4 regions of the Streptomyces sp. JW3 genome follow, and region 1 is predicted to be linked to each of the others. Evidence: riboswitches for the same ligand, from Rfam matches in the RefSeq annotation. Region 1 holds a riboswitch; each other region holds the start of a gene.
The links. Region 1 has a riboswitch for cyclic di-AMP ahead of ACTT8P_RS29795 (M23 family metallopeptidase). Riboswitches for the same ligand answer to the same signal wherever they lie in the genome.
Positions count from the first base shown of each region.

Region 1 (5,574 bases):
GCTGGACCTCGCCGAGCTGTTCGGCGACGACCGCCCGGTGGTCCTGGAGGTCGGCTTCGGCATGGGCGAGGCCACCGCCGAGATGGCCGCCGCCGACCCGGGCACCAACGTGCTCGCCGTCGACGTGCACACCCCCGGCCAGGGCCACCTGCTGGCGCTGGCCGAGCAGAAGGGGCTGACCAACGTCCGGGTGGCCAACGGCGACGCGGTCATCCTGCTGCGCGAGATGATCGCCCCGGACGCCCTGTCCGGGCTGCGCGTCTACTTCCCCGACCCGTGGCCCAAGAAGCGGCACCACAAGCGGCGGCTGATCCAGCCGGAGTTCCTGGACCTGGCCGCGGCCCGGCTCAGACCCGGCGCGGTGCTGCACTGCGCCACCGACTGGGAGCCGTACGCGCAGTGGATGCTGGAGGTGCTCACGGAGCACCCGGCGTTCGAGAACACCGCGCCCGGCGGCGGTTTCGCGCCCCGTCCCGCGCACCGTCCGCTGACCCGTTTCGAGGGCCAGGGACTGGACAAGGGACATGTGGTGAACGACCTGCTCTTCCGCCGCGTACCGCACCAGGTGCAGCATCGGCACCAGCACCAGGACCAGCCCCCCACCGGCGCCTGAAGCCCGGGCGGCGCCCCCGTCTCGTCAGGATCGATGCCGTGGCCACCAGTACCCCGCCCCCACCGGCCCCGCCCTCCTCCGATGCGCTCCGCTGGTGGCAGCGGAGCCGGGTGCGCCGCGGCGCCCTGACCGCCCTGCTCGCGCTCTGCGGTCTGGTCATCCTGGCCCTGGTGCGCGAACAGACCGGCACCGAGGGCTTCCTGGTCGGTCTCGGCCTCGCCGTGCTGCCCGTACCGCTGCTGCTCGGCGCCTTCCGCTGGCTGGACCGGGTGGCCCCCGGCCCCTGGCGCAACCAGATGTTCTGCTTCGCCTGGGGTGCCTGTGCGGCGGCGCTGATCGCCATCGTCGCCAACAGTTTCGCGACCCGCTGGATAGCGACGGCCACCGCCGACCCGGCCGGCGCGGACACCTGGGGCAGCACGGTGATAGCCCCGGTGGTGGAGGAGTCCGCGAAGGCCGCCGCCGTGCTGCTGGTCTTCCTCTTCCGCAGACGGGACTTCACCGGCCTGCTGCACGGCCTGGTGCTCGCCGGCGTCACCGCCACCGGCTTCGCGTTCACCGAGAACATCCTCTACCTGGGCAACGCGTTCGGCACCGACCGGCTCACCGGCGACAGCGGCATCGCCTCCGTCACCGCGGCGACGTTCTTCGTCCGGATCGTCATGTCGCCGTTCGCGCACCCGCTGTTCACGGTGCTCACCGGCCTCGGCTTCGGCCTCGCGGCGCTGCGCGGCGAGGACCGCCGGGCCCGGCGCGTTCTGTTCCCGCTGTCCGGTCTGCTGCTCGCGATGGGCACACACGCGCTGTGGAACGGCTCCTCGGCGCTCGGCGAGTACGGCTTCTTCGCCGTGTACGCGGCGTTCATGGTCCCGGTGTTCGGCCTGCTGACCTGGCTGGCCGTCTGGTCCCGGCACCGTGAACTGGCCACCGTGCGCGCCGAGCTGCCCATCTACGCGGCGGCCGGCTGGCTGGCCCCGGCGGAGCCGTACGCGCTCGGCTCGATGCGGGCCCGGCGCCTGGCCCGCGCCCACGCCCGCCGGCACGCCGGGAAGGCTGCGGCCCGGACGGTGGCGGAGTACCAGGCGTCCGCTACCGAACTGGCGTTCCTGCGGCACCGGGCGCACCGCGGCCGGGCGGGCGCCGACTTCGCGGTACGGGAGCGGGAGCTGCTGCACGAGCTGTGGCGCCGCCGGGAGACGGCCCGCCCGGCACTGGACCACGCGGCCCGGACCACGGCGCCGCCGGTCCCGGTGGCGCTGCCCTGGCCCCCGTACCAGCCGTACCAGCCCCACCCGGCCCTCCACCCGCACCGTCCGTGAACCGGCAGCCCTGACGTCGGGGGGTTGCCGTCAGGACCACCGGAGTCCGCGACCACCGGAGTCCGCGACCGCGCCCGGCGGTCAGCGGCCAGGCGGCCGGCGATCAGGGATTGAGCCCCTTGCTCTGGAGCCAGGCCATCGGGTCGATGCCGGAGGCGGCGCCGTCCGGGTGGACCTCGAGGTGGAGGTGGGCGCCGGTGACGTTGCCGGTGGCGCCGACCCGGCCGATGACGTCACCCGTGTTGACCTGCTGGCCGACGCTGACGCTGATCGAGGACTGGTGGCAGAACCACAGCTCGGTGCCGTCGTCGAGGGTGAGGATCGTGCGGTAGCCGTAGGAACCGGCCCAGCCCGCCTCGGTGATGGTGCCGGTGTGCACGGCCTTGATGAGGGTACCGGTGGGAGCGGCGAAGTCGAGGCCGGTGTGGTAGCCGGAGGACCAGTAGGCGCCGGCCTGCCCGAAGGTGGAGGTGATGGTGTACGAGGAGGTGGGCAGCGCGTACTGCTTGGCCAGCTCGGCGAGCCGTTCCGCCTCGGCCTTCTTCTTGGCCGCCTCCTCCGCCTTCTTCTTGGCGGCGGCGGCCTTGGCCTCGGCTTCCTTCTCGGCCTCGGCGGCGGCCGCGGCGGCCTTCTTCTCGGCGGCCGCGGCGGCCTCTTCGGCGGCCTTCGTCTCGACCTGGTTCTGCTGCTGCTCGGCCTGCGCCATGATCCGGCCGACCAGCGCCTGGCCGGCGGTGGCGCTCTGCTCGGTGTCGTCCTCGGTGGCGACGGAGACGATGCTGCTGAGCGGCGTGGCCGAGCCCTCGTCCGCCTGCTCCTCGTCGTCCGAGATGATCGAGCCGACGGACGGCAGATCGGGCATGGAGATCGACACCGGCGGCTTGCCGGTCTGCGCGCTGGCCATGCCGCCGGCGCCGACGGCGGCTATGACACCGACGCCGAGGACGGTGGAGCTGCGGGCCAGTCCGCCGCGCTGCTTGGCGACCCGGTGCTTGCCGCGCACCGGACGGACGGTGTCCGCGGTGGGGTTCCACTCCTCGAACGGGCCCTCGTCGGGGCGGAAGGCGCCGTAGCCGAAGGTTTCGGGGCCGGGCTGGTTCGGCGTGAGCGGGGCCTCGGGGGCAGGCCGGTTGGACGCCACGTGGGCGTGCTCCTTTCCTTCCGTCTCCGCCTACCGGGTTAGCTGACGGGTTCGGAGCGGGAAGGTCTCCTACGCGCGTATACGAGCCGTGTCTCCACGACCGTTTACGCCCGATTCACCCCAAGGTGGTGGTTCCCCGGTTCCCTTACGGGATTCGGCGCGTGCGCACGGAGCCGCCTTCTGTGACGGCTGGGACGACCGCGCTGCGTTATCGAACGTTAATAGAAGCGGGCCACTCTTTCCAAGCCGTTCCTCTTGATCATTAAGCTTTCCACCCGGAACCAAGGCCGCACGACCGGCCAAAACGGGGCGAGTTGACCGCCCCTCAGTGCCCATCTCCACCACCCCGCGCCCGGTTTTAAACCTGACGGTATATCAGTTGTTATGCGGAGGGGGATCGCGCTGTCACCGTTCGTGACCGCCGTGCCCCGGCCGGCGTACGGCGAGCAGGGCCATGTCGTCCGCCATGCCGCCCCCGGAGTGCCGCCGCACGTCCGCGGCGAGGACGTCCAGCAGGTCCCCGGGGCGCCGGAAGCGCCGGCCGCCGAGCCGCGCGAGGGGATCGTAGAACTCGCCCCGGGCGTCCCGTGCCTCGGTCACGCCGTCGGTGTACAGCAGCAGGGTGGCGCCGCCGGGGAACGGGGTCTCCTCCGCGCGGTCCGGCCATACGCCCAGCTCGCCCATGCCGAGCGGCAGCGCCGCGTCCCGGCTGCTCAGGGTGCGCAGGCTGCCGTCGGCGTAGCAGAGCAGGGGCGGTGGATGGCCCCGGTTGACGACGCGGACCACCCCGTCGCCATGCGGGAGTTCGACGAGGACGGCGGTGGTGAACCCCTCGAAGGCGTCCAGCCCCTCGCGCCGGGTGCCCTCCCGGGCCAGCGCCCGCTCCAGCCGCTGGGCCACCGCCTCCAGCGTCGACTCCTGCTCGGCGGCCTCCCGGAACGCCCCGATCACCACGGCGACGGCCGCGACCGCGCCCATGCCCTTCCCCCGTACGTCCCCGACGATCATCCGTACGCCGCGCGGGCTGTCCTGCACCGCGTACAGGTCGCCGCCGATGAAGGCGTCCGCCTGCGCCGCCTCGTAGCAGGCGGCGATCTCGAAGCCGCCGAGCCGTTCGGCGGGCTCGGGCAGTACGGCGCGCTGGGCCGCCTCGGCGATCTCGCGGGCGCTGGCGAGCCGTTCGTCGTTGCGGCGGACCAGCGAGTTGACGAAGACGGCGAGCACCGCGACCACGGCGATGGTGACCAGCTCGGTGATGGAGTCGACCTCGTGCGCGACGCCGAGGCCGACCTGGAGCCCTATGACGACGGCCACGGTGACCGCCCCGGTGAGCACGGTGCCACGCCGCGAGTAGAGCGGGGCGGCGGTCAGCGGCGCGGCGGTGTACAGGGGGCCCGCGGTGAAGTACCGGGGGGTGAGCAGGTCGTAGATGGCGCCGACGGCGATCAGCAGGACGGGCAGCAGGCGTACCAGGGTCGTCCGGCCGCCGCGCCGGAACCTGCGGCGCCGACGGCCGCCGGCGGGCGGTACGGGCACCGGGGCGTCGCCGAGGCCCGGGTCGGGCACCGGGTCGCCGGGCAGCCGGCCGCCGGCCCTGGCGTACGGTCCCTCGTCCACGTCACCAGGCCGCACCGCTCGCCTCCCACCACCGCCTCGGCTTCCCGTCCCGCCCGTCCAGGGTTCCGGGCGCGGGGGCGGGCGGCGAGCGGTGGGGGGCCGTACGGATGACAACCGATGGCGGAGTCCGAACGCACCGATGGCCGGGACCCTCGAAAGGGACCCGGCCATCGGCCTTGAGTAGCGGGGACAGGATTTGAACCTGCGACCTCTGGGTTATGAGCCCAGCGAGCTACCGAGCTGCTCCACCCCGCGTCGGTGTGTCACCAGCATAGACCATGTTCGGGGCGGCCCGCACACACGTATCTCAGCGCCCGGGGTTCTCGGCGTGGGTGAGGGTCTCCCAGGAGACGAAGAGGTCGTCGGTGCCGGCCGGCCGGGTGCGGGCGGCCAGCTTGTGCGCGGCGGGCACGGCGACGCCGAGCCGGTTCTCCAGGTGGTTGAGGGCGACCTCCAGATCGGGCCCCAGGTTCTGTTCCACCTCGCCGCCGCACAGCCACTTCGGCGTCGTGTCCGCCTGCTGCTGCCGGGCGTGCAGCGCGAGGGTGGCCTTGAGCCGGTCCTTGACCTCGCCGTAGAGGTCGACACCCTGGTGCCAGGCGGTCTCGGCGATGTGCGCGGTGGCGGCGACCGAGTAGCCGACGTGCGCGAAGTTGCGGCAGGTCTCCTGGGTGACGCCGTCCTTGTACGTCTGCTGCTGGTGCCAGTACGCGACCAGCCGCTCGCGGGTGGCGATGCTGCTGCCGGCCGGGGTGAACGGCAGCTTGCCGTCCTTCTCCAGGTAGAAGTAGGCGGGGACGCGGTCCCGGAAGCGGCGCAGAGCGTGGTCGAAGGTCTTGTGGTCGTTCAGGAAGACGGCGGCGGAGATCGCGCCGTCGGTGGCG
Region 1 covers NZ_JBQOUX010000097.1:8,425-13,998, reverse strand. The annotation lists gene trmB (tRNA (guanosine(46)-N7)-methyltransferase TrmB) at 1-613, shown strand, start outside; gene ACTT8P_RS29800 (PrsW family intramembrane metalloprotease) at 652-1,932, shown strand; gene ACTT8P_RS29795 (M23 family metallopeptidase) at 2,036-3,073, opposite strand; cyclic di-AMP (ydaO/yuaA leader) riboswitch at 3,086-3,243, opposite strand; gene ACTT8P_RS29790 (PP2C family protein-serine/threonine phosphatase) at 3,479-4,705, opposite strand; tRNA gene ACTT8P_RS29785 (tRNA-Met) at 4,872-4,945, opposite strand; gene ACTT8P_RS29780 (alginate lyase family protein) at 4,998-5,574, opposite strand, start outside.

Region 2 (5,574 bases), on a different contig from region 1:
CGCCGAGGTCACCGCCGGCGGCACCGGTCGGCAGGCCGCCCTCGGCGCCGGTGTCGAAGGTGGCGACCGCGTTCCAGCCCTCGCCGATGACCTTCAGGCCGTCGAGGTCCTTGCCCACCTCGCCCTTCTCCGCCTTGCCCGACGCGGTGCCCTTGTCGGTCTCGGTGCCCTTGTCGGTCCCGGCGCCCTTGTCGATCTCGTCGCCCTCGGTCACCTTCGCGCCCTTCGGCGGCGTGAAGTCGAACGTCGACGCGGCCGGCTTGGCAAAGCTGACCTGGGTGAAGCCGGCGTCCACCACCGCCGAGCCGCCGCCCGCGGGGCTGAGCGTGAACTTCAGCGGCACCCCGGTCTTCGCGTCCACGGCCACACTGATCGAACCGACCGTGGAACCCTTCTGCTTCGGCTCGATCACCAGGCGGTACGCGTCCCGGCCGGCCACCTGCGCGGTGCCGTCGACGGTCACGGAGGTGGTGTCGTCGACCGCCTTCAGGGCCTCCTCGGCGAGGTCGCCGGGCGTGGCCGGCACCTCCTCCGCCCGACCGTCCGGGCCGGCGGCGTCGGTGGTGTCGGCAGTCGAGTGGTAGACCTCGCCGGACTTGCTGTCGTAGCCCCAGACGTCCTTGCCGTCGTGGATCAGGCTGTACTCGGCGGCGTCCTGGAGCAGCGACACCTTCTGCCGGTCGGGGCCGTCGGCCGCGACGCGCAGCGTGTGCGTGCCCGAGGCCAGCTCCGTCAGCTTCGTGGTCGGGTCCGCGGCGGAACCGTCGTCCGCGCCGCCGCTGCCGCCGGAGGGCGTGGCACCGGACAGCAGGCCGCTCTCCAGACCCCCGAGGTCCGGCAGGCCGAGGTCGGTGCTGATCTTGACCGTGCCGGACAGCTGCTGCGTGTCCGACGCGGCGATCTTCTCCACCAGCTGCTGCGCCGTGATGTCGGGCAGGTCGGGGTCCCCGGAGTCGGCGAGCGCGGGAACCAGTCCGATGGTGGCCGCCGCGACGCCCATCACCGTGACCGGGACGACGTACCGCGCGGCCCTGCGGCGACGCGCCCCGCGCTCCTCGGCATCGGTATCGGTATCGGTATCGGTTCCGGATTCGTACGGTGTCATGTGCCCTACCTCCGTCGTCGCCGGCGGCTGTCCGTGACCTCGCCCCGTCACCCTGAAGTCCACCTTGAGCCGCCATTCTCACCCGAATCGGTGAGGATGTGTGGTTTTCCGTGATGACCATCTGACCAAATCGGCCACCGGGATGCGTCAGACCGCAGGCTCAACTCCGTGTACTGCTGCGGTATGACACGCGACGACGGGACACACCCCGACCCGTAGGGGACGGGGCGTCAGCCGGCCCGGTGCACGACCGCGTCGCACAGCTCCACCAGCGCCGTCTTCGCGTCGCACGCCCGCAGCGGGGCCAGTGCCGCGCGGGCCTCCTCCGCGTAGCGGACGGTGTCCCGCCGGGCCTGCTCCAGGGCGGGGTGGGCGCGCAGCAGGCGCAGCGCCTCGGCGTGCCGGTCGTCGTCGGTGAGGTCGGAGGCGAGCAGTTCGCACAGGGCGAGGTCCTCGGCCAGCCCCAGCCGGGCGGCGCGCTCGCGCAGCCGCAGCACCGGGAGGGTCGCGATGCCCTCGCGCAGGTCGGTGCCGGGGGTCTTGCCCGACTCGTCGGAGTCGGAGGCGATGTCCAGCACGTCGTCCGCGAGCTGGAAGGCGACGCCGAGCCGCTCGCCGTACTGGGTGAGGACGTCGACGACCGTCTCGTCGGCGCCGGACATCATCGCGCCGAACCGGCAGGAGACCGCCACCAGCGAGCCGGTCTTGCCGCCCAGCACATCCAGGTAGTGCTCGACCGGATCCCGGCCGTCCTGCGGTCCCGCGGTCTCCAGGATCTGGCCGGTGACCAGCCGCTCGAACGCCAGGGCCTGCACCCGGACCGCCTCCGGGCCGAGATCGGCGAGGATCTGCGAGGCCCGCGCGAAGAGGAAGTCGCCGGTCAGCACGGCGACCGAGTTGCCCCAGCGGGTGTTGGCGCTGGGCACCCCGCGGCGCACCGCGGCCTCGTCCATCACGTCGTCGTGGTAGAGCGTGGCGAGGTGGGTCAGCTCGACGACGACGGCGGAGGGCACGATGCCCGGGGCGTGGCGGTCGCCGAACTGGGCCGCGAGCATCACCAGCAGCGGCCGGAACCGCTTGCCGCCGGCCCGCACCAGGTGCTGGGCGGCCTCCGTGATGAAGGGCACCTCGCTCTTGGTTGCCTCCAGCAGTCCTTCCTCGACTGCCGCCATTCCGGCTTGGACATCGGCTTCCAGAGCCTGGTCCCGCACGCTCAGCCCGAACGGCCCGACGACGGTCACGAGGGGTCTCCTGTCTGCTGGTGTCTACTCGCGGTTACACGGCTGGTCGATAGGTCGCTGCCATCACTCAAGTCAGCGTATCCGGTCACCTTTCGATCACCGATAGCGCCCACCGTTACAGGCCGGTCGGTATCAGATCATGAACTGTATGTTTTTGATCAGGCGATATGAGCGGACATAGAGAGACATCACGGATCCCACCACCCCTCCCAACGTCGTGCGACCCGGGAACGTCACCCATTCGACCCATGGACCTCCGTTCCCACTTTCGGGCGAGTGACGCGGGCCGCCCCGCCACCGCTGCCCCATAAAGCACGAGTTGGCCTTATTGCCCGATTTGCCTTACTTGTCGACGCCAGTGACTTGACTCACGCCGCCGACCGGTCGCGCGGCACCGCCCGCGCAGCGTCCATCCCTTTGCCCCGTAAGCCAGTTGACCCTTGCCTTCAGCAAAGGATCAAGCACCCCAAATGCCTCAGACCAAGGTCAACATGCACGTTAGGTGATTCCGGCACTTGTTCCGGACATGTGCTGTCGCATACGTTCCCGGCCTGTCGAGCGGACGCCGAATCCTGCCACCGCCCGACGCACCCACATCCGACTCATTCACGGCAGGAGCGGGGGACCCAGGTAAGTCGCCGCGCCGGTCCACCGGACCGGGGCGGCTCGGGGTGAAGCCGGGCCCGACAGGGCACGGCCGGGCACCTTTCCGCCCGAACCCGACAGCTCACCTCGCAGGCGTATGGAGAGGACCGCACCATGCCTGCAAAGGGCCTCCGGCACGCCGCCGGGACCAACCGACTCGTCCGCAAGCTCGCCCTCGCCGGGGCCGGCGCGGCCGTGCTCGCACTGCCGATCGCCGGCGCCACCAGCGCGTCCGCCGCCACTCCGGCCGCCGACTCGACCACGGCGACCACCACGGCCGCGATGACCGCGGCGAACGGCTACAGCAACAACCTCGACGGCTGGATCCGCCAGTCGCTCGACATCATGGCCGACAAGGGCATCCCGGGCACGTACAACGGCATCTACCGCAACATCATGCGGGAGTCGTCCGGCAACCAGTTCGCCATCAACAACTGGGACATCAACGCCATCAACGGCACCCCGTCCAAGGGCCTGCTCCAGGTCATCCAGCCCACCTTCGACGCCTACCACGTCGACGGCACCTCCTGGGACCTGTACGACCCGGTCGCCAACATCACCGCCGCCTGCAACTACGCGGCCGACCGGTACGGCTCGATGGACAACGTCTTCAGCGCGTACTGAGCCCCGGCGCGTGACGGAAGCACGCGTCACCTGAACAGTCGTTCGAGGACGACGGCCACGCCGTCGTCCTCGTTCGACGTGGTGACCTCGTCGGCGACCGCCCGCAGTTCCGGGTGGGCGCCGGCCATCGCGACGCCGTGCGCCGCCCACAGGAACATCGGGATGTCGTTGGGCATGTCCCCGAAGGCGACGGTCCGCTCCGGGCTCAGCCCCAGGTGCTCCGCCGCCAGCGCCAGACCGGTCGCCTTGGTGACGCCGCTGGGCTGGAGCTCGACCGTCCCCGGCCCCGACATGGTGACCGTGGCGAGCGAGCCGACCACCGCGCGGGCCGTCGTCGCCAGCTCGTCGTCGGACAGCCAGGGGTGGCGCAGCAGCACCTTGCTGATGGGTGCCGCCCACAGGTCGTCGCGCCGGTCCACCCGCACCGCGGGCAGCGTCGGGTGCGGCATCAGGTACCCGGGCTCGATCAGCGTGAGCCCCGCCACCCCGTCCTGGTCGACGGCCGCGTGCACCTGGCCCACCTCGGCCTCGATCTTGCCGAGCGCGGTCTCGGCCAGCTCCCGGTCCAGGGTGACCGACCACAGCAGCCGGTCCGCGCCGGCGTCGTACACCTGCGCGCCCTGGCCGCACACCGCGAGCCCGCCGCAGCCGAGGCCGCCGAGCAGCGGGCGCACTCTCGGCGCCGGGCGGCCCGTCACCACCAGGTGGTGCGCCCCGGCCGCGGCCACCCGGCCGAGCGCGACGAGCGACCGCTCGGAGACGGTGTCGTCGCCGCGCAGCAGCGTTCCGTCTAGATCGGTGGCGACGAGTGCGTATGCGGTGGGGTCCATGATCAGAGAATACGGACATCGCGCGCCCCCGACTCACCCTCGGCCGCCACTCGTTCACCGGTCCACATGTCCGAAAGCTGACGCATCACCGGCTAAAGGCAGTTAAAGCGCTGTGCGCCGGTTGGCAACAACATGCTCCGCTCTCTACCCTCCGCGCGGCCCCAGGGGTACCGTCCTTCTGTTCAGGGGGACTTGATCGGGGGGTCGGGTTGAGCAGCGGACGCATTCGTGTGCTGAGGCCGGGGGAACTGGGCGAGGGCCAACGGGAGCACTGGCGCGAGCTGCGCGCCAAGTCGCACGCCCCTCGCAACCCCTTCATGGAACCGGAGTTCACCGAGACCGTGGGCCGGGTCCGGCCGCGGGCGCGGGTGGCGGTGCTCTACGCCGGCGGCGAACCGGCCGGTTTCCTGCCGTACGAGCGCGGCCCGCTGGGGCAGGGCCGGGCCATCGGTCTCGGGGTCTCGGACTGCCAGGGAGCGGTACTGCGCCAGGGCCCGCTTCCGGACACCCGCCGGCTGCTGCGCGCCTGCGGGCTGTCGAGCTTCGCCTTCGACAACCTGGAGGCGGACCAGGCACTGTTCACGCCGTACGCCGCCCAGGAGTACGCCTCGCACGTCATCGACGTCGCCAACGGCTACCCGGCGTACGAGAGCGAGCTGCGCGCCCGGTCGCCGAAGTTCCTCAAGACCACCCTGGCCAAGGAGCGCCGGCTCGGCCGCCAGGTCGGGGACGTGCGCTTCGTGTTCGACGAGCGCGACCCGGCCGCGCTGCGCACGCTGATGGCGTGGAAGTCGGCGCAGTACCGCCGGACCGGCCGCCGGGACCGGTTCGCGCAGCGCTGGATCACCGAACTCGTCGGCCGGCTCGCCGCCACCCGCACCCCGGAGTGCGCCGGCACGCTGTCCGTCCTCTACGCCGCCGGCCGGCCGGTCGCCGCCCACTTCGGGCTGCGCTCGTCGACCGTCCTGGCCTGCTGGTTCCCGGCGTACGACGTGGCGGTCGGGAAGTACTCGCCGGGCCTGGTGCTGCATCTGCGGATGGCCGAGGCCGCCGCCGCCGAGGGCATCGGCCTGCTGGACATGGGGCGCGGCGCGGCCGAGTACAAGGACTCGCTGAAGACGGGCGAGCT
Region 2 covers NZ_JBQOUX010000007.1:542-6,115, reverse strand. The annotation lists gene ACTT8P_RS04875 (LolA family protein) at 1-1,105, opposite strand, end outside; gene ACTT8P_RS04870 (polyprenyl synthetase family protein) at 1,336-2,346, opposite strand; cyclic di-AMP (ydaO/yuaA leader) riboswitch at 2,935-3,101, shown strand; gene ACTT8P_RS04865 (transglycosylase SLT domain-containing protein) at 3,106-3,615, shown strand; gene ACTT8P_RS04860 (HAD family hydrolase) at 3,642-4,445, opposite strand; gene ACTT8P_RS04855 (GNAT family N-acetyltransferase) at 4,676-5,574, shown strand, end outside.
Region 2: another riboswitch for cyclic di-AMP. It lies ahead of ACTT8P_RS04865 (transglycosylase SLT domain-containing protein); the one in region 1 lies ahead of ACTT8P_RS29795 (M23 family metallopeptidase).

Region 3 (5,574 bases), on a different contig from region 1:
AGGCGCTCGGCGTCGGCGGCGGTGATGGGACGCACCCGCGCGGTGCCGCCGTCGCGCAGCACCACGTCCGCCTCCCAGTGGGCGGGGTACTCCTGCCGGTCCGGCACGGTCTCCATGAGGCCCAGCGTACGGCGCGGGTACGACAACGGCTCGGGGCCGACTGGGGCAGTCTGGGGGGACACCGTATGGAACACTGGTACCGATCACTGGTCTAGACAACCTTGGTGCAGACAACCGTGATCCAGACAACCCTGATCACCTGAAGGGCAGCAACACATGGCTGAGCGCCGCGTCAACGTCGGCTGGGCCGAGGGTCTCCACGCCCGCCCCGCCTCCATCTTCGTCCGAGCCGCCACGGCCACCGGCGTGCCGGTGACGATCGCCAAGGCCGACGGCACCCCCGTCAACGCGGCCTCCATGCTGGCCGTGCTGGGGCTGGGCGCCCAGGGCGGCGAGGAGGTCGTCCTGGCCTCGGACGCCGAGGGCGCGGACGCCGCGCTGGAGCGGCTGGCGAAGCTGGTCGCCGAGGGGCTCGAGGAGCTTCCGGAAACCGTCTGAGCCACCGCGCGCAACACGGTGAAGCCGTGCCGGCCCTTCGGGGCCGGCGCGGCTTCCGTATTTCCGCGCACGGACGCCGGGAATTCACCGGACCTCTGGCGAAAGCATCCGCCGGGTCACGACAAATAGGCAGCGGAAATAGACCCCGCCGAGGTCTCGCCGAATAGCTCCTCTTTGTATACGGCGGCCGTGTTAATGACGCAGGCTCGGCATGTTTACGGCACGTTGCGAGTTCCTCACACGCTCCGCGCGGTCGGCGGCCGCGGCGAAGCGCAGCCGGTGCGCGGCCGTGGACCGCTCGGTGTGCAGCGCGGTGAGCGACCGGGCCCGCTCGCCGTCGCCCCGGGCCACCGCGTCGACGATCGCACCGTGCTCCGCCCAGGTGTCCGCCGGGCTGGCCGGCGCCTCCACGGCGTACATCCAGGCGATCCGGTGCCGCAGCTGGGTCAGCGTGGTGGTCAGGGACGCGCTGCCGGCCGCCTGGGCGAGCGTCTCGTGGAACCAGCCGCCCAGCGAGCGCAGGTCGTCGCTGTTGCCCCGCCTGGCCCGCTCCTGGCCCAGCCGCACCAGGCCGCGCAGCACCTTCAGATGGGCCTCGCTGCGCCGCTGGGCGGCCCGGGCGGCGCCGAGCGGTTCCAGCAGCAGCCGCATCTCCAGCAGGTCGGCGGCCTCCTGCTCGGTCGGTTCGGCCACGCACGCGCCCGCGTGCCGCCGGGTCACCACGAAGCCCTCGGCCTCCAGGGTCCGCAGGGCCTCGCGCACCGGGACGCGGGAGACGCCGTAGCGGCGGGCGAGCAGTTCCTCGGTGAGCCGGCTGCCGCGCTCGTAGACACCGGCGACGATGTCGTCCCGGATCGCCGTGCATACCGAGTGCGCCGGAATACGCATGACCGACCTCCGCCTTAATCCCCGTGAAACGTCGACGATTGACGCGTGTTCAGTGACTCTATTGCAATGCGCCGCACTTTCCGATGGGGGGTCGGTTTCGGTGGCTGTTCTTGGGCTGTTTTTGGTCACCTTTAACGCCGAAAGCCCCGGCTCGGGGAGCCGGGGCTTTCGAAGGGGAGTGCGGGGTCAGACGGTGACGCCGTGGGAGCGGAGGTAGGCCACCGGGTCGATGTCCGAGCCGTACTCCGGGCCGGTGCGGGCCTCGAAGTGCAGGTGCGGTCCGGTGACGTTGCCGGTCGCGCCGGAGCGGGCGATCTGCTCGCCGGGGTCGACCGTCTGGCCGACCGAGACCCCGATGGACGACAGGTGGCCGTACTGCGTGTACGTCCCGTCGTGCATCTTGATCACGACCTGGTTGCCGTACGCGCCGCCCCAGCCGGCCTCGACGACGGTGCCGGCGCCGACCGCGTGGACGGTGGTGCCGGACGCGGCGTGGAAGTCGATGCCGGTGTGGGTGCCGGAGGACCACAGGCCGCTGCTGGCCCGGTAGGCGGTGGAGACGTAGGAGGCACTGATGGGCGCCACGTAGGTGGTCAGGCGCTCGCGCTCGGCCGCGCGGGCGGCGCGCTCCTTGGCCTCGCGGGCCTGCTCGGCGGCCTCGGCGGCCCGCTGCCGGGCGTCCGCCTCGGCCTGCTCCCGGGCGGCGGCGTCCTCGGCGGCCTGCCGCTGGGCGGCGGCCTGGGCGCCGACCTTCTCGGCCACCGAGTCGCCGAGGGTGATGACGGGGATGAGGCCGGTGTCCTCGGGGGACGGCTCGGCGGCCAGCGCGGGGGCCGCGAGGGTGCCCAGGACGCCGGTGGTGGTGAGGGTCGCGACACCCGCCGCGCGGACGGTGCTGCGGTGGATCCGGCCGGGACGACGGTGCTTCCCGGTGGCGCGCGTGAACGCCATGTAGAGGCTGGTCCTTTCCTTCCCTCTCGCCTACCGGGTTAGCTGACGGGTTCGGAGCAGGAAGGTCTCCTACGGGCCCCCTCGCTTCCGCGCGGGCGTCCGATTCACCCCAGGGACGGTGGGTCCCCGGCTCCCCTGGCTCGCGCCGTACGGGGACTCGGCGATGACTGTCCGGTGCCGCGGGTGCGGCGCACTGCCTGACGAACAGCCGGGGAGACGCTAAGCGGGCGTCCGTTCAAGACTCAAACGCAACAGGGTTTTTGTTGCTCATCCCACAGGGCAGACAGGCAACCTCTGTATTAAATTGCCCTATTCGGACATAGGGCGGCTCCGGTGACAGAACAGTCACCGGAGCCGCCCCGCGCGCGCGTGGCGCTACTCAGCGCTCACGACCGTGACTTCGCCGATGCCGAGCGCCTCGACGGGCGCCTTGATCTGCGCCGCGTCGCCCACCAGGACGGTCACCAGCCGGTCCACCGGGAAGGCGTTCACCACTGCCGCGGTGGCCTCCACCGTGCCGGTCGCGGCGAGCCGCTGGTACAGCGCCGCCTGGTAGTCGTCGGGCAGGTACTGCTCGACCTGGTCGGCCAGGGTGCCCGCGACAGCCGCCGCGGTCTCGTACTTCAGCGGCGCGACGCCCACCAGGTTCTGCACGGCGACGTCCCGCTCGGCGTCGGTGAGGCCGCCCTCGGCGAGCGTGCGCAGCACCTTCCACAGGTCGTCGAGGGCCGGCCCGGTGTTCGGGGTGTCGACCGAGCCGCTGATGGCGAGCATCGCGGCGCCGGTGCCGTCGGGCGCCGACCTCAGCACCTGCCCGAAGGACCGGACGCCGTAGGTGTAGCCCTTCTCCTCGCGCAGCACCCGGTCCAGGCGGGAGGTGAGGGTGCCGCCCAGGCAGTACGTGCCGAGCACCTGGGCGGGCCAGGCGCTGTCGTGCCGGTCCGGGCCGGTGCGGCCGATCAGCAGCTGCGTCTGCACCGAGCCGGGGCGGTCCACGATGACGACCCGGCCGGTGTCGTCGGCGGTCACCGGCGGCACCGGGCGCGGCTCGGCGGCCGAGCCGGTCCACGAGCCGAGGGTGTCGGCGAGCAGCGCGTCGAGGTCGACGCCGGTGAGGTCGCCGACCACCACGGCGGTGGCGGTGGCGGGGCGTACGTGCTTCTCGTAGAAGGCGCGGACGGCCGCCGAGTCGATGCCCGCCACCGTCTCCTCGGTGCCCTGGCGCGGGCGGGACATCCGGGAGTCCGCCGGGAACAGCTCCTTGGAGAGTTCCTTGGCGGCCCGGCGCGCGGGGTTGGCCAGCTCGTGCGGGATCTCGTCGAGCCGGTTGCGCACCAGGCGCTCGATCTCGCTGTCGGCGAACGCGGGCGCCCTGAGCGCGTCGGCGACCAGACCGAGCGCCTTGGCGAGGCGGGAGACGGGCACTTCGAGGCTGAGGCGGACGCCGGGGTGGTCGGCGTGCGCGTCCAGGGTGGCCCCGCAGCGCTCCAGTTCGGCGGCGAACTCCTCGGCGGTGTGCTTGTCGGTGCCCTCGGAGAAGGCCCGCGCCATGACGGTGGCGACACCGTCCAGGCCGGCCGGCTCGGCGTCCAGCGGCGCCCGCAGGAACACCTCGACGGCCACGACCTGCTGGCCGGGGCGGTCGCAGCGCAGCAGCGTCAGACCGTTGCCGAGGGTGCCGCGCTCGGGGGCCGGGAAGGCCCAGGGCCTGGGCTCGCCGGCCTGCGGCCGCGGGTGGAATTCCATGGTGGCCAGCTCGGTCACTTGGCCGCCTCCTCGTTCTCGTCGGTGGCGTCGTCGGCGTCGGCCGCCGGGGCGGTGGGCTCGTAGACGAGCACCGCGCGGTTGTCGGGGCGCAGGCGGGCCTTGGCGACCTCCTGGACCTCCTCCCGCGTCACCTCCAGGACCCGCTGTACGGCGGTCAGGGCGAGCTGCGGGTCGCCGAACAGGACGGCGTAGCGGCACAGTTCGTCGGCGCGTCCGGCGACCGTGCCGAGCCGGTCCAGCCACTCGCGCTCCAGCTGGGCCTGGGCCCGCTCCATCTCCTCGGCGGTGGGGCCCTCCTCGGCGAACCGGGCCAGCTCCTCGTCGATGGCGGCCTCGATGACCGGCACCTCGACGTCACCGGAGGTCTTCACGTCCAGCCAGCCGAGCGAGGGGGCGCCGGCCAGCCGCAGCAGGCCGAAGCCGGCCGCGACGGCGGTCCGGTCGCGGCGCACCAGGCGGTTGTAGAGGCGGGAGGACTCGCCGCCGCCGAGGACGGTGAGCGCCAGGTCGGCGGCGTCGCACGCGCGCGTGCCGTCGTGCGGCAGGCGGTAGGCGGCCATCAGGGCGCGGGCCGGGACCTCCTCCGCGACGACCTCGCGCACCTGCTCGCCCATCACCTCGGGCAGCGCGCCGTCCCGGGGGGCGGGCTTGCCGTCGTGCGAGGCGATGGAGCCGAAGTACCGCTCCACCCAGGCGAGGGTCTGCTCGGGGTCGATGTCGCCGACCACGGACAGCACCGCGTTGTTGGGCGCGTAGTACGTACGGAAGAACGCGCGGGCGTCCTCCAGGGTGGCCGCGTCCAGGTCGGCCATGGAGCCGATCGGGGTGTGGTGGTAGGGGTGGCCCGCCGGGTAGGCGAGGGCGGTCAGCTTCTCGAACGCGGTGCCGTAGGGCACGTTGTCGTAGCGCTGGCGGCGTTCGTTCTTGACGACGTCGCGCTGGTTCTCCATCGACTCGTCGTCGAGGGCGGCGAGCAGCGAGCCCATGCGGTCGGCCTCCAGCCAGAGGGCGAGCTCCAGCTGGTGGGTGGGCATGGTCTCGAAGTAGTTGGTGCGCTCGAAGCTGGTGGTGCCGTTGAGGGAGCCGCCGGCGCCCTGCACCAGTTCGAAGTGGCCGTTGCCCTTGACCTGGGCGGAGCCCTGGAACATCAGGTGCTCGAAAAGGTGAGCCAGACCGGTACGGCCCTTGACCTCGTGGCGGGAGCCGACGTCGTACCAGAGGCACACCGCCGCGACCGGGGTCAGGTGGTCCTCGGAGAGCACCACGCGCAGGCCGTTGGCCAGGCGGTACTCGGTCGCTGTCAGCCCGCCGGAGCCTGCCTCGGCGGTGGCCGTGTGACCCATGGGCATGTACGTCCCTTCGATCGCGGAAACCTTGGGTGGAATCGCTGGTCCGAACCGAATCACTGGT
Region 3 covers NZ_JBQOUX010000009.1:47,473-53,046, reverse strand. The annotation lists gene ACTT8P_RS06330 (bifunctional acetate--CoA ligase family protein/GNAT family N-acetyltransferase) at 1-116, opposite strand, end outside; gene ACTT8P_RS06325 (HPr family phosphocarrier protein) at 277-558, shown strand; gene ACTT8P_RS06320 (GntR family transcriptional regulator) at 751-1,446, opposite strand; gene ACTT8P_RS06315 (M23 family metallopeptidase) at 1,633-2,397, opposite strand; cyclic di-AMP (ydaO/yuaA leader) riboswitch at 2,410-2,570, opposite strand; gene ACTT8P_RS06310 (M16 family metallopeptidase) at 2,773-4,161, opposite strand; gene ACTT8P_RS06305 (M16 family metallopeptidase) at 4,158-5,513, opposite strand.
Region 3: another riboswitch for cyclic di-AMP. It lies ahead of ACTT8P_RS06315 (M23 family metallopeptidase); the one in region 1 lies ahead of ACTT8P_RS29795 (M23 family metallopeptidase).

Region 4 (5,574 bases), on a different contig from region 1:
GCCGAACGGGACGCCGTGGTCCGCGCCGCCGACACGGAACCGATCGCCGCGGGCGGCTGGACGTACTGGCCGGCCGGCGCGTCCGGCCGCGGCATGCAGGCCCTCAGAGTCCAGGTGCCGTACGGCTCCCAGGGCGACATCGTGCGCGTGCACCCCGGCGAGGAGTGGCTGTACGTGCTCGGCGGGCGGCTGCGGCTGCGGCTCGGCGACACCACTCAGCTGCTCACCCGCGGGGACAGCGCGCACTTCGACTCGCTGACCCCGCACCGCATCGCGGCCCAGGATCCCGACGGGGTCGAGCTGCTGTTCGTCCACACCCTGCTCCAGAGCCCCACGGCCGCGCTGTGCCTGGGCCCCACCGACGGAGTCACACCATGAGCGACATCGAGGAGAAGTTCCCCCGCGCCCTGTGGGTGCGGCTCATCATCTACATCGCCGTGGGCCATGTCTTCGCGGCCTTCGTGTACTTGCTCTTCGAGGTGGGCGCGAAGTGACGTCCCGCGCGAGGGTCCCAGTCCGCGCGAGGTGTCTCAGTCGAGCAGGCGGTCGCGCAGCCGTTCCCGGGTCCCGGGGGTGATCCGCAGCCCCCGCTCCAGGTAGGCGTCGACGCCGCCCCAGGTCCGCTCGACGGTCTCGAACGCGGCCGTCAGATACTCGGCACGCGCGTCGAACAGAGGGCTCAGCAACTCCATGACCTCGGCGGAGTAGGCCGACTCCGAGGTGCCGCTGCGCTTCACCTTGTACCGGCGGTGCTTCTCGTTGGACTTCAGGTAGTCCTCGACGATCGCGTCCCGCTCGACGCCCAGCGCGAGCAGCGTCACCGCGATGGACAGCCCCGCGCGGTCCTTGCCGGCCGCGCAGTGCATCAGGGCCGGGACGCTGTCCTCGGCCAGCGCGTGCAGCACCCGGGAGTGCTCGGCGGTGCGGTCCGTGATGATCGAACGGTACGAGGCGATCATCCGGTCCGCGCCCTTGCCGCCATCGAGGATCTCGCGCAGCTGGTCGAGGTCGCCGTCGCGGACCATCTTCCAGAACTCGGCGCCGTCGGCGGGGTCGGACAGCGGCAGGTTCACATTGCGCACGCCCGGCAGGGTCACGTCGGGGCCTTCGAGCTTCTGGTCGGCCGCGTTGCGGAAGTCGAAGACGGTGTGCAGGCCCAGGCCGGCGAGGAACGCCGCGTCCTCGGCGGTCGCGTGGGCGAGGTGGCCGCTGCGGAACAGCACGCCGAACCGCACCCGCCGTCCGTCGGTGGCCGGCAGCCCGCCGACGTCACGGAAGTTACGTACCCCGGCCAGCTCCGGCTCGGTCGACGGGACCTGTTGCGTCATGGAGGCTCCTCACGGTCGCGCACACCGCCGCGGCTCGGCGGTCCGCACGGACCGACGATACGGCATGACCCCGCCCGGACCCGGCCGTGTTCCGAGGTCCCGCGGACCGCCCCGGGACCGGACTGAACAGGGTGCCGACCGTGCCGCCGAGCCGGGCGTCCACACGATCGATCTGACCGTTAAGTCCCAATGGATACGAATAGTTCGTTTTCCTTTAACGTGCCCCGATCCAGCGGTATATGAGCGAAGGCGCGTGAGCAGCGTCATATCCGTACCTGGTGGTGACGAGAAGCCTTTCGCCATGCGCACGTAATCGACGTGCTCTCAAAGGGTTTTCGCTGAAGGGTGAAGATCCTTAATCCACGGAGAGTGACCGGGAATTGGTCGGCCATTCCCGCACAGTGCGAACTACGGGCCGGCATCGGCTTGTCCACGCGTGTTCCCGTCACTTACGTTCACCACCGATCCGGACGGACGCCTAATCCTGCCGCCGCCCGGAGACCCCACCCACTCACCACCCGTGTTCGGCAGGAGCGGGGGACCCACAGGTAAAACCGCCTGTTCCGGTTCCCGGGACGGCTAGGGGTAAAGCCGCGCCTTTTCCGGCGCGGCCGGGCAGCTCCAGCCCGCACCCGACAGCTCACCTCGCAGGCGCCGGAGAGGAATTCGTCATGCCCGCGAAGGGTAAGCACCGCCGTACCAGGACCCAGCGTCTGACCCGCACGCTCGCCGTCGCCACGACCGGCGGCGCCGCACTCGCCCTGCCGCTCGTCGGAGCGGCCGGCGCGCACGCCGCCCCCGCCGCCCAGTCCGACTCCGCGAAAACCGCGCAGACCTACACCGTGCGCGCCGGTGACTCGCTGGCGAAGATCGCCGACGCGCAGCACGTCAGCGGCGGCTGGAAGAAGCTCTACGAGGACAACCGCGCCGCCGTCGGCTCGGATCCCTCGCTGATCCGCCCCGGCCTGAAGCTCACCCTCGGCGCCGGGGCCGAGGCGTCCGCCACGGCCGAGAAGAAGACGACGGCGCAGCCCGCGGCGGACACCTCCACCGCGGCCACCGGCTTCGTCGCCCCCGTCGACGGCGCCACCGAGGGCACCCCGTACCACCAGTCCGGCAGCATGTGGTCCAGCGGCTACCACACCGGCACCGACTTCGTCGTCCCGACCGGCACCTCGGTGAAGGCCGTCGGCGCGGGCACCGTCGTCACGGCCGGCTGGGGCGGCGCGTACGGCAACCAGGTCGTCATCAAGCTCGCCGACGGCCACTACGCCCAGTACGCCCACCTGTCCGCGCTCTCCGTCTCCAGCGGCGACGCGGTGACGGCGGGACAGCAGCTCGGCCTCTCCGGTGCCACCGGCAACGTGACCGGCCCGCACCTGCATTTCGAGATCCGCACCACGCCGGACTACGGCTCGGACATCGACCCGCTCGCCTACCTGCGGTCGCAGGGCGTCTCCGTCTGACGCCGGCTGCCCCAGCCCCGTGCTCACCGAAGGCCGGACCCCGATCCCCGGGTCCGGCCTTCGGTGTGGGTGACCTGTGGAACGGCGCTCACTTATTCCGGAATTGGCCAACACTTTAGAAGTGGCCTTTCTCACCGCTCGTCAACCCCGTCCTACGGTCGCGTAGGTCACAATCCAAGGTGAATCATGGGTCGACGTGGCAGACGATTCGAGAAGTGAGAAGAGTGCCGGCAAGGCAGTGATCGGGTCGTACGTGGCGGTGGGGGACAGCTTCACCGAGGGGGTCGGCGACCCCGGCCCCGACGGGGCGTTCGTCGGCTGGGCCGACCGCTTCGCCGTCCTGCTCGCGGACCGGCGGCCCGAGGGCGACTTCACGTACACCAACCTCGCCGTACGCGGGAAGCTGCTCGACCAGATCGTGGCGGACCAGGTGCCCAGGGCGGCCCGGCTCGCACCGGACCTGGTCTCCTTCTGCGCGGGCGGCAACGACATCATCCGGCCCGGCACCGACCCGGACGAGCTGGCCGAGCGGTTCGAGCGGGCGGTCGCCGCGCTCACCGCCACGGCCGGCACCGTCATGGTGACCACCGGCTTCGACACCCGCCGGGTGCCCGTCCTCAAACACCTGCGGGGCAAGATCGCCACGTACAACGGGCATGTGCGGGCCGTCGCCGACCGCTACGGCTGCCCGGTGCTCGACCTGTGGTCGCTGCGCAGCATCCAGGACCGCCGCGCCTGGGACACCGACCGGCTGCACCTCTCGCCCGAGGGGCACACCCGGGTGGCGCTCCGGGCCGGCCAGGTGCTCGGCCTGCCGGTGCCGGCCGACCCGGAACAGCCCTGGCCGCCGCTGCCGCCGCGCGGCACCCTCGAGATCCGCCGGGACGACGTGCAGTGGGCGCGGGAGTACCTGGTGCCGTGGTTCGGGCGCCGGCTGCGCGGTGAGTCCTCCGGCGACCACGTGACAGCCAAGGGCACGCTGTCGGCGGACGACATCAGGATGCGGATCTCGGCGGTGGCGTGAGACGGCGGGGCGGGGGACCGCCGAGCGGGACGGCTGAGTTCCCGGAAACCGGTGATACGCGGTGGGCGTAAGTGACCTGCGGCGAAGGCCGCTGTCACACCGGACGACCATAATGAAGGTCTGTCCTACTCCACTTGGAGGTACCGTGGCCGGTTTCCGTTCCCCCAGCTCCGGGCTCCGCGCGCTGCGGCCCGAGGCCTTCGGCGCGGACCCGAGCGGTGAGCGCATGGCGCGCATCCGCAGATCACCGCACTTCGCGAACGGCGTCTTCCAGAACCCGGGAGGCACCGCCCGCACCCGGCCCTCCGGATCGACGTCGCAGCTCGCCAAGAGCTACCTCGACCGCCAGGCTCGGGCCCGCCGGGCCCCGGCCGGCACCATCCCGGTGCACCCCACCACCGTCGCCGACCTGTCCCGTCCCCCGGCCACCGGTCTCCGGCTGACCTGGGCCGGGCACTCCAGCGTCCTGGCCGAGATAGACGGGCAGCGCGTGCTCTTCGACCCGGTCTGGGGCGAGCGCTGCTCCCCGTTCCCGTTCGCCGGACCCAAGCGGCTGCACCCGGTCCCGCTGCCGCTGGCCGCCCTCGGCCCGGTGGACGTCGTGGTCATCTCGCACGACCACTACGACCACCTCGACCTGCCCACCATCAAGGCACTGGCCGGCACGGACACCCTGTTCGCCGTGCCCCTCGGCGTCGGTGCCCACCTGGAACACTGGGGCGTGCCCGCGGACCGGCTGCGCGAACTCGACTGGCACGAGTCGACCAAGATCGGCGGCCTCACCCTGACCGCCACCCCGGCCCGCCACTTCTGCGGCCGGGCCCTGCGCAACACCCAGCACACCCTCTGGGCCTCCTGGGTGGTCGCCGGACCGGAACACCGCGTCTACCACAGCGGCGACACCGGCTACTTCGACGGCTTCAAGGACATCGGCGCGGCACACGGCCCGTTCGACGCGACGATGATCCAGGTCGGCGCGTACTCCGAGTTCTGGCCGGACATCCACATGACCCCGGAAGAGGGCGTCCGGACCCACCTCGACCTCCAGGGCGGCCGGCCCGGCGGTGTGCTGCTGCCGATCCACTGGGGCACGTTCAATCTGGCGCCGCACGCGTGGGCGGAGCCGGGAGAGTGGATGAAGGACGCCGGCGAGCAGGCCGGCCAGCCGGTGGTGTTCCCCCGCCCGGGCGAGCCGTTCGAGCCGACGGGGGAGCTGCCGGTGGAGGCGTGGTGGCGGTCGCTGTCCGGGCCGATCGCGCGTCCGTGGCGTCGTGCGGGAATCGCTGAGGGCGCGGCCGGCACGAGCAAGGGGGATCTCGACCTCGCGGGGGAGCGGTGACGTCGGCCGGGCTCGAACGGTGGGTCCGGCGCGGGCGATGGACGAACCCGGGGATCAGCCGGTACCGCCGAGAGGTCCCTCGCCGGACTCCACCAGTTCCTTGAGGCGGGCCAGGTCGGCGGCGACCATGTCGGCGTCGCGCTCGAAGTCGGCATCGCTGGTCTCCGGCCCTCGACGGAGGGTGAACACCACTTCGCTCCCCGCGCCGTTGGCGATCACGCGGACCGGGTTGTAGACGGTCTCTCCGGAGGGCAGCGTGACGTCGTGGTCGAGCACGCCCAGCTCGTTGGGCGGGGTGAAGGTGATCACGACCCGTCCCATGGGGGAGTACTCCGCGACCCAGTGGTCGTCGCTCTTCTCGATGGACCGTCCCAGGCCGTGGGCCCACGCGGGCAGGTTGGCCGGGTCTGACGCATA
Region 4 covers NZ_JBQOUX010000036.1:46,459-52,032, reverse strand. The annotation lists gene ACTT8P_RS16975 (helix-turn-helix domain-containing protein) at 1-378, shown strand, start outside; gene ACTT8P_RS16970 (DUF6126 family protein) at 375-494, shown strand; gene ACTT8P_RS16965 (tyrosine-protein phosphatase) at 531-1,328, opposite strand; cyclic di-AMP (ydaO/yuaA leader) riboswitch at 1,834-1,995, shown strand; gene ACTT8P_RS16960 (LysM peptidoglycan-binding domain-containing M23 family metallopeptidase) at 2,000-2,794, shown strand; gene ACTT8P_RS16955 (SGNH/GDSL hydrolase family protein) at 3,033-3,818, shown strand; gene ACTT8P_RS16950 (MBL fold metallo-hydrolase) at 3,964-5,157, shown strand; gene ACTT8P_RS16945 (SRPBCC family protein) at 5,212-5,574, opposite strand, start outside.
Region 4: another riboswitch for cyclic di-AMP. It lies ahead of ACTT8P_RS16960 (LysM peptidoglycan-binding domain-containing M23 family metallopeptidase); the one in region 1 lies ahead of ACTT8P_RS29795 (M23 family metallopeptidase).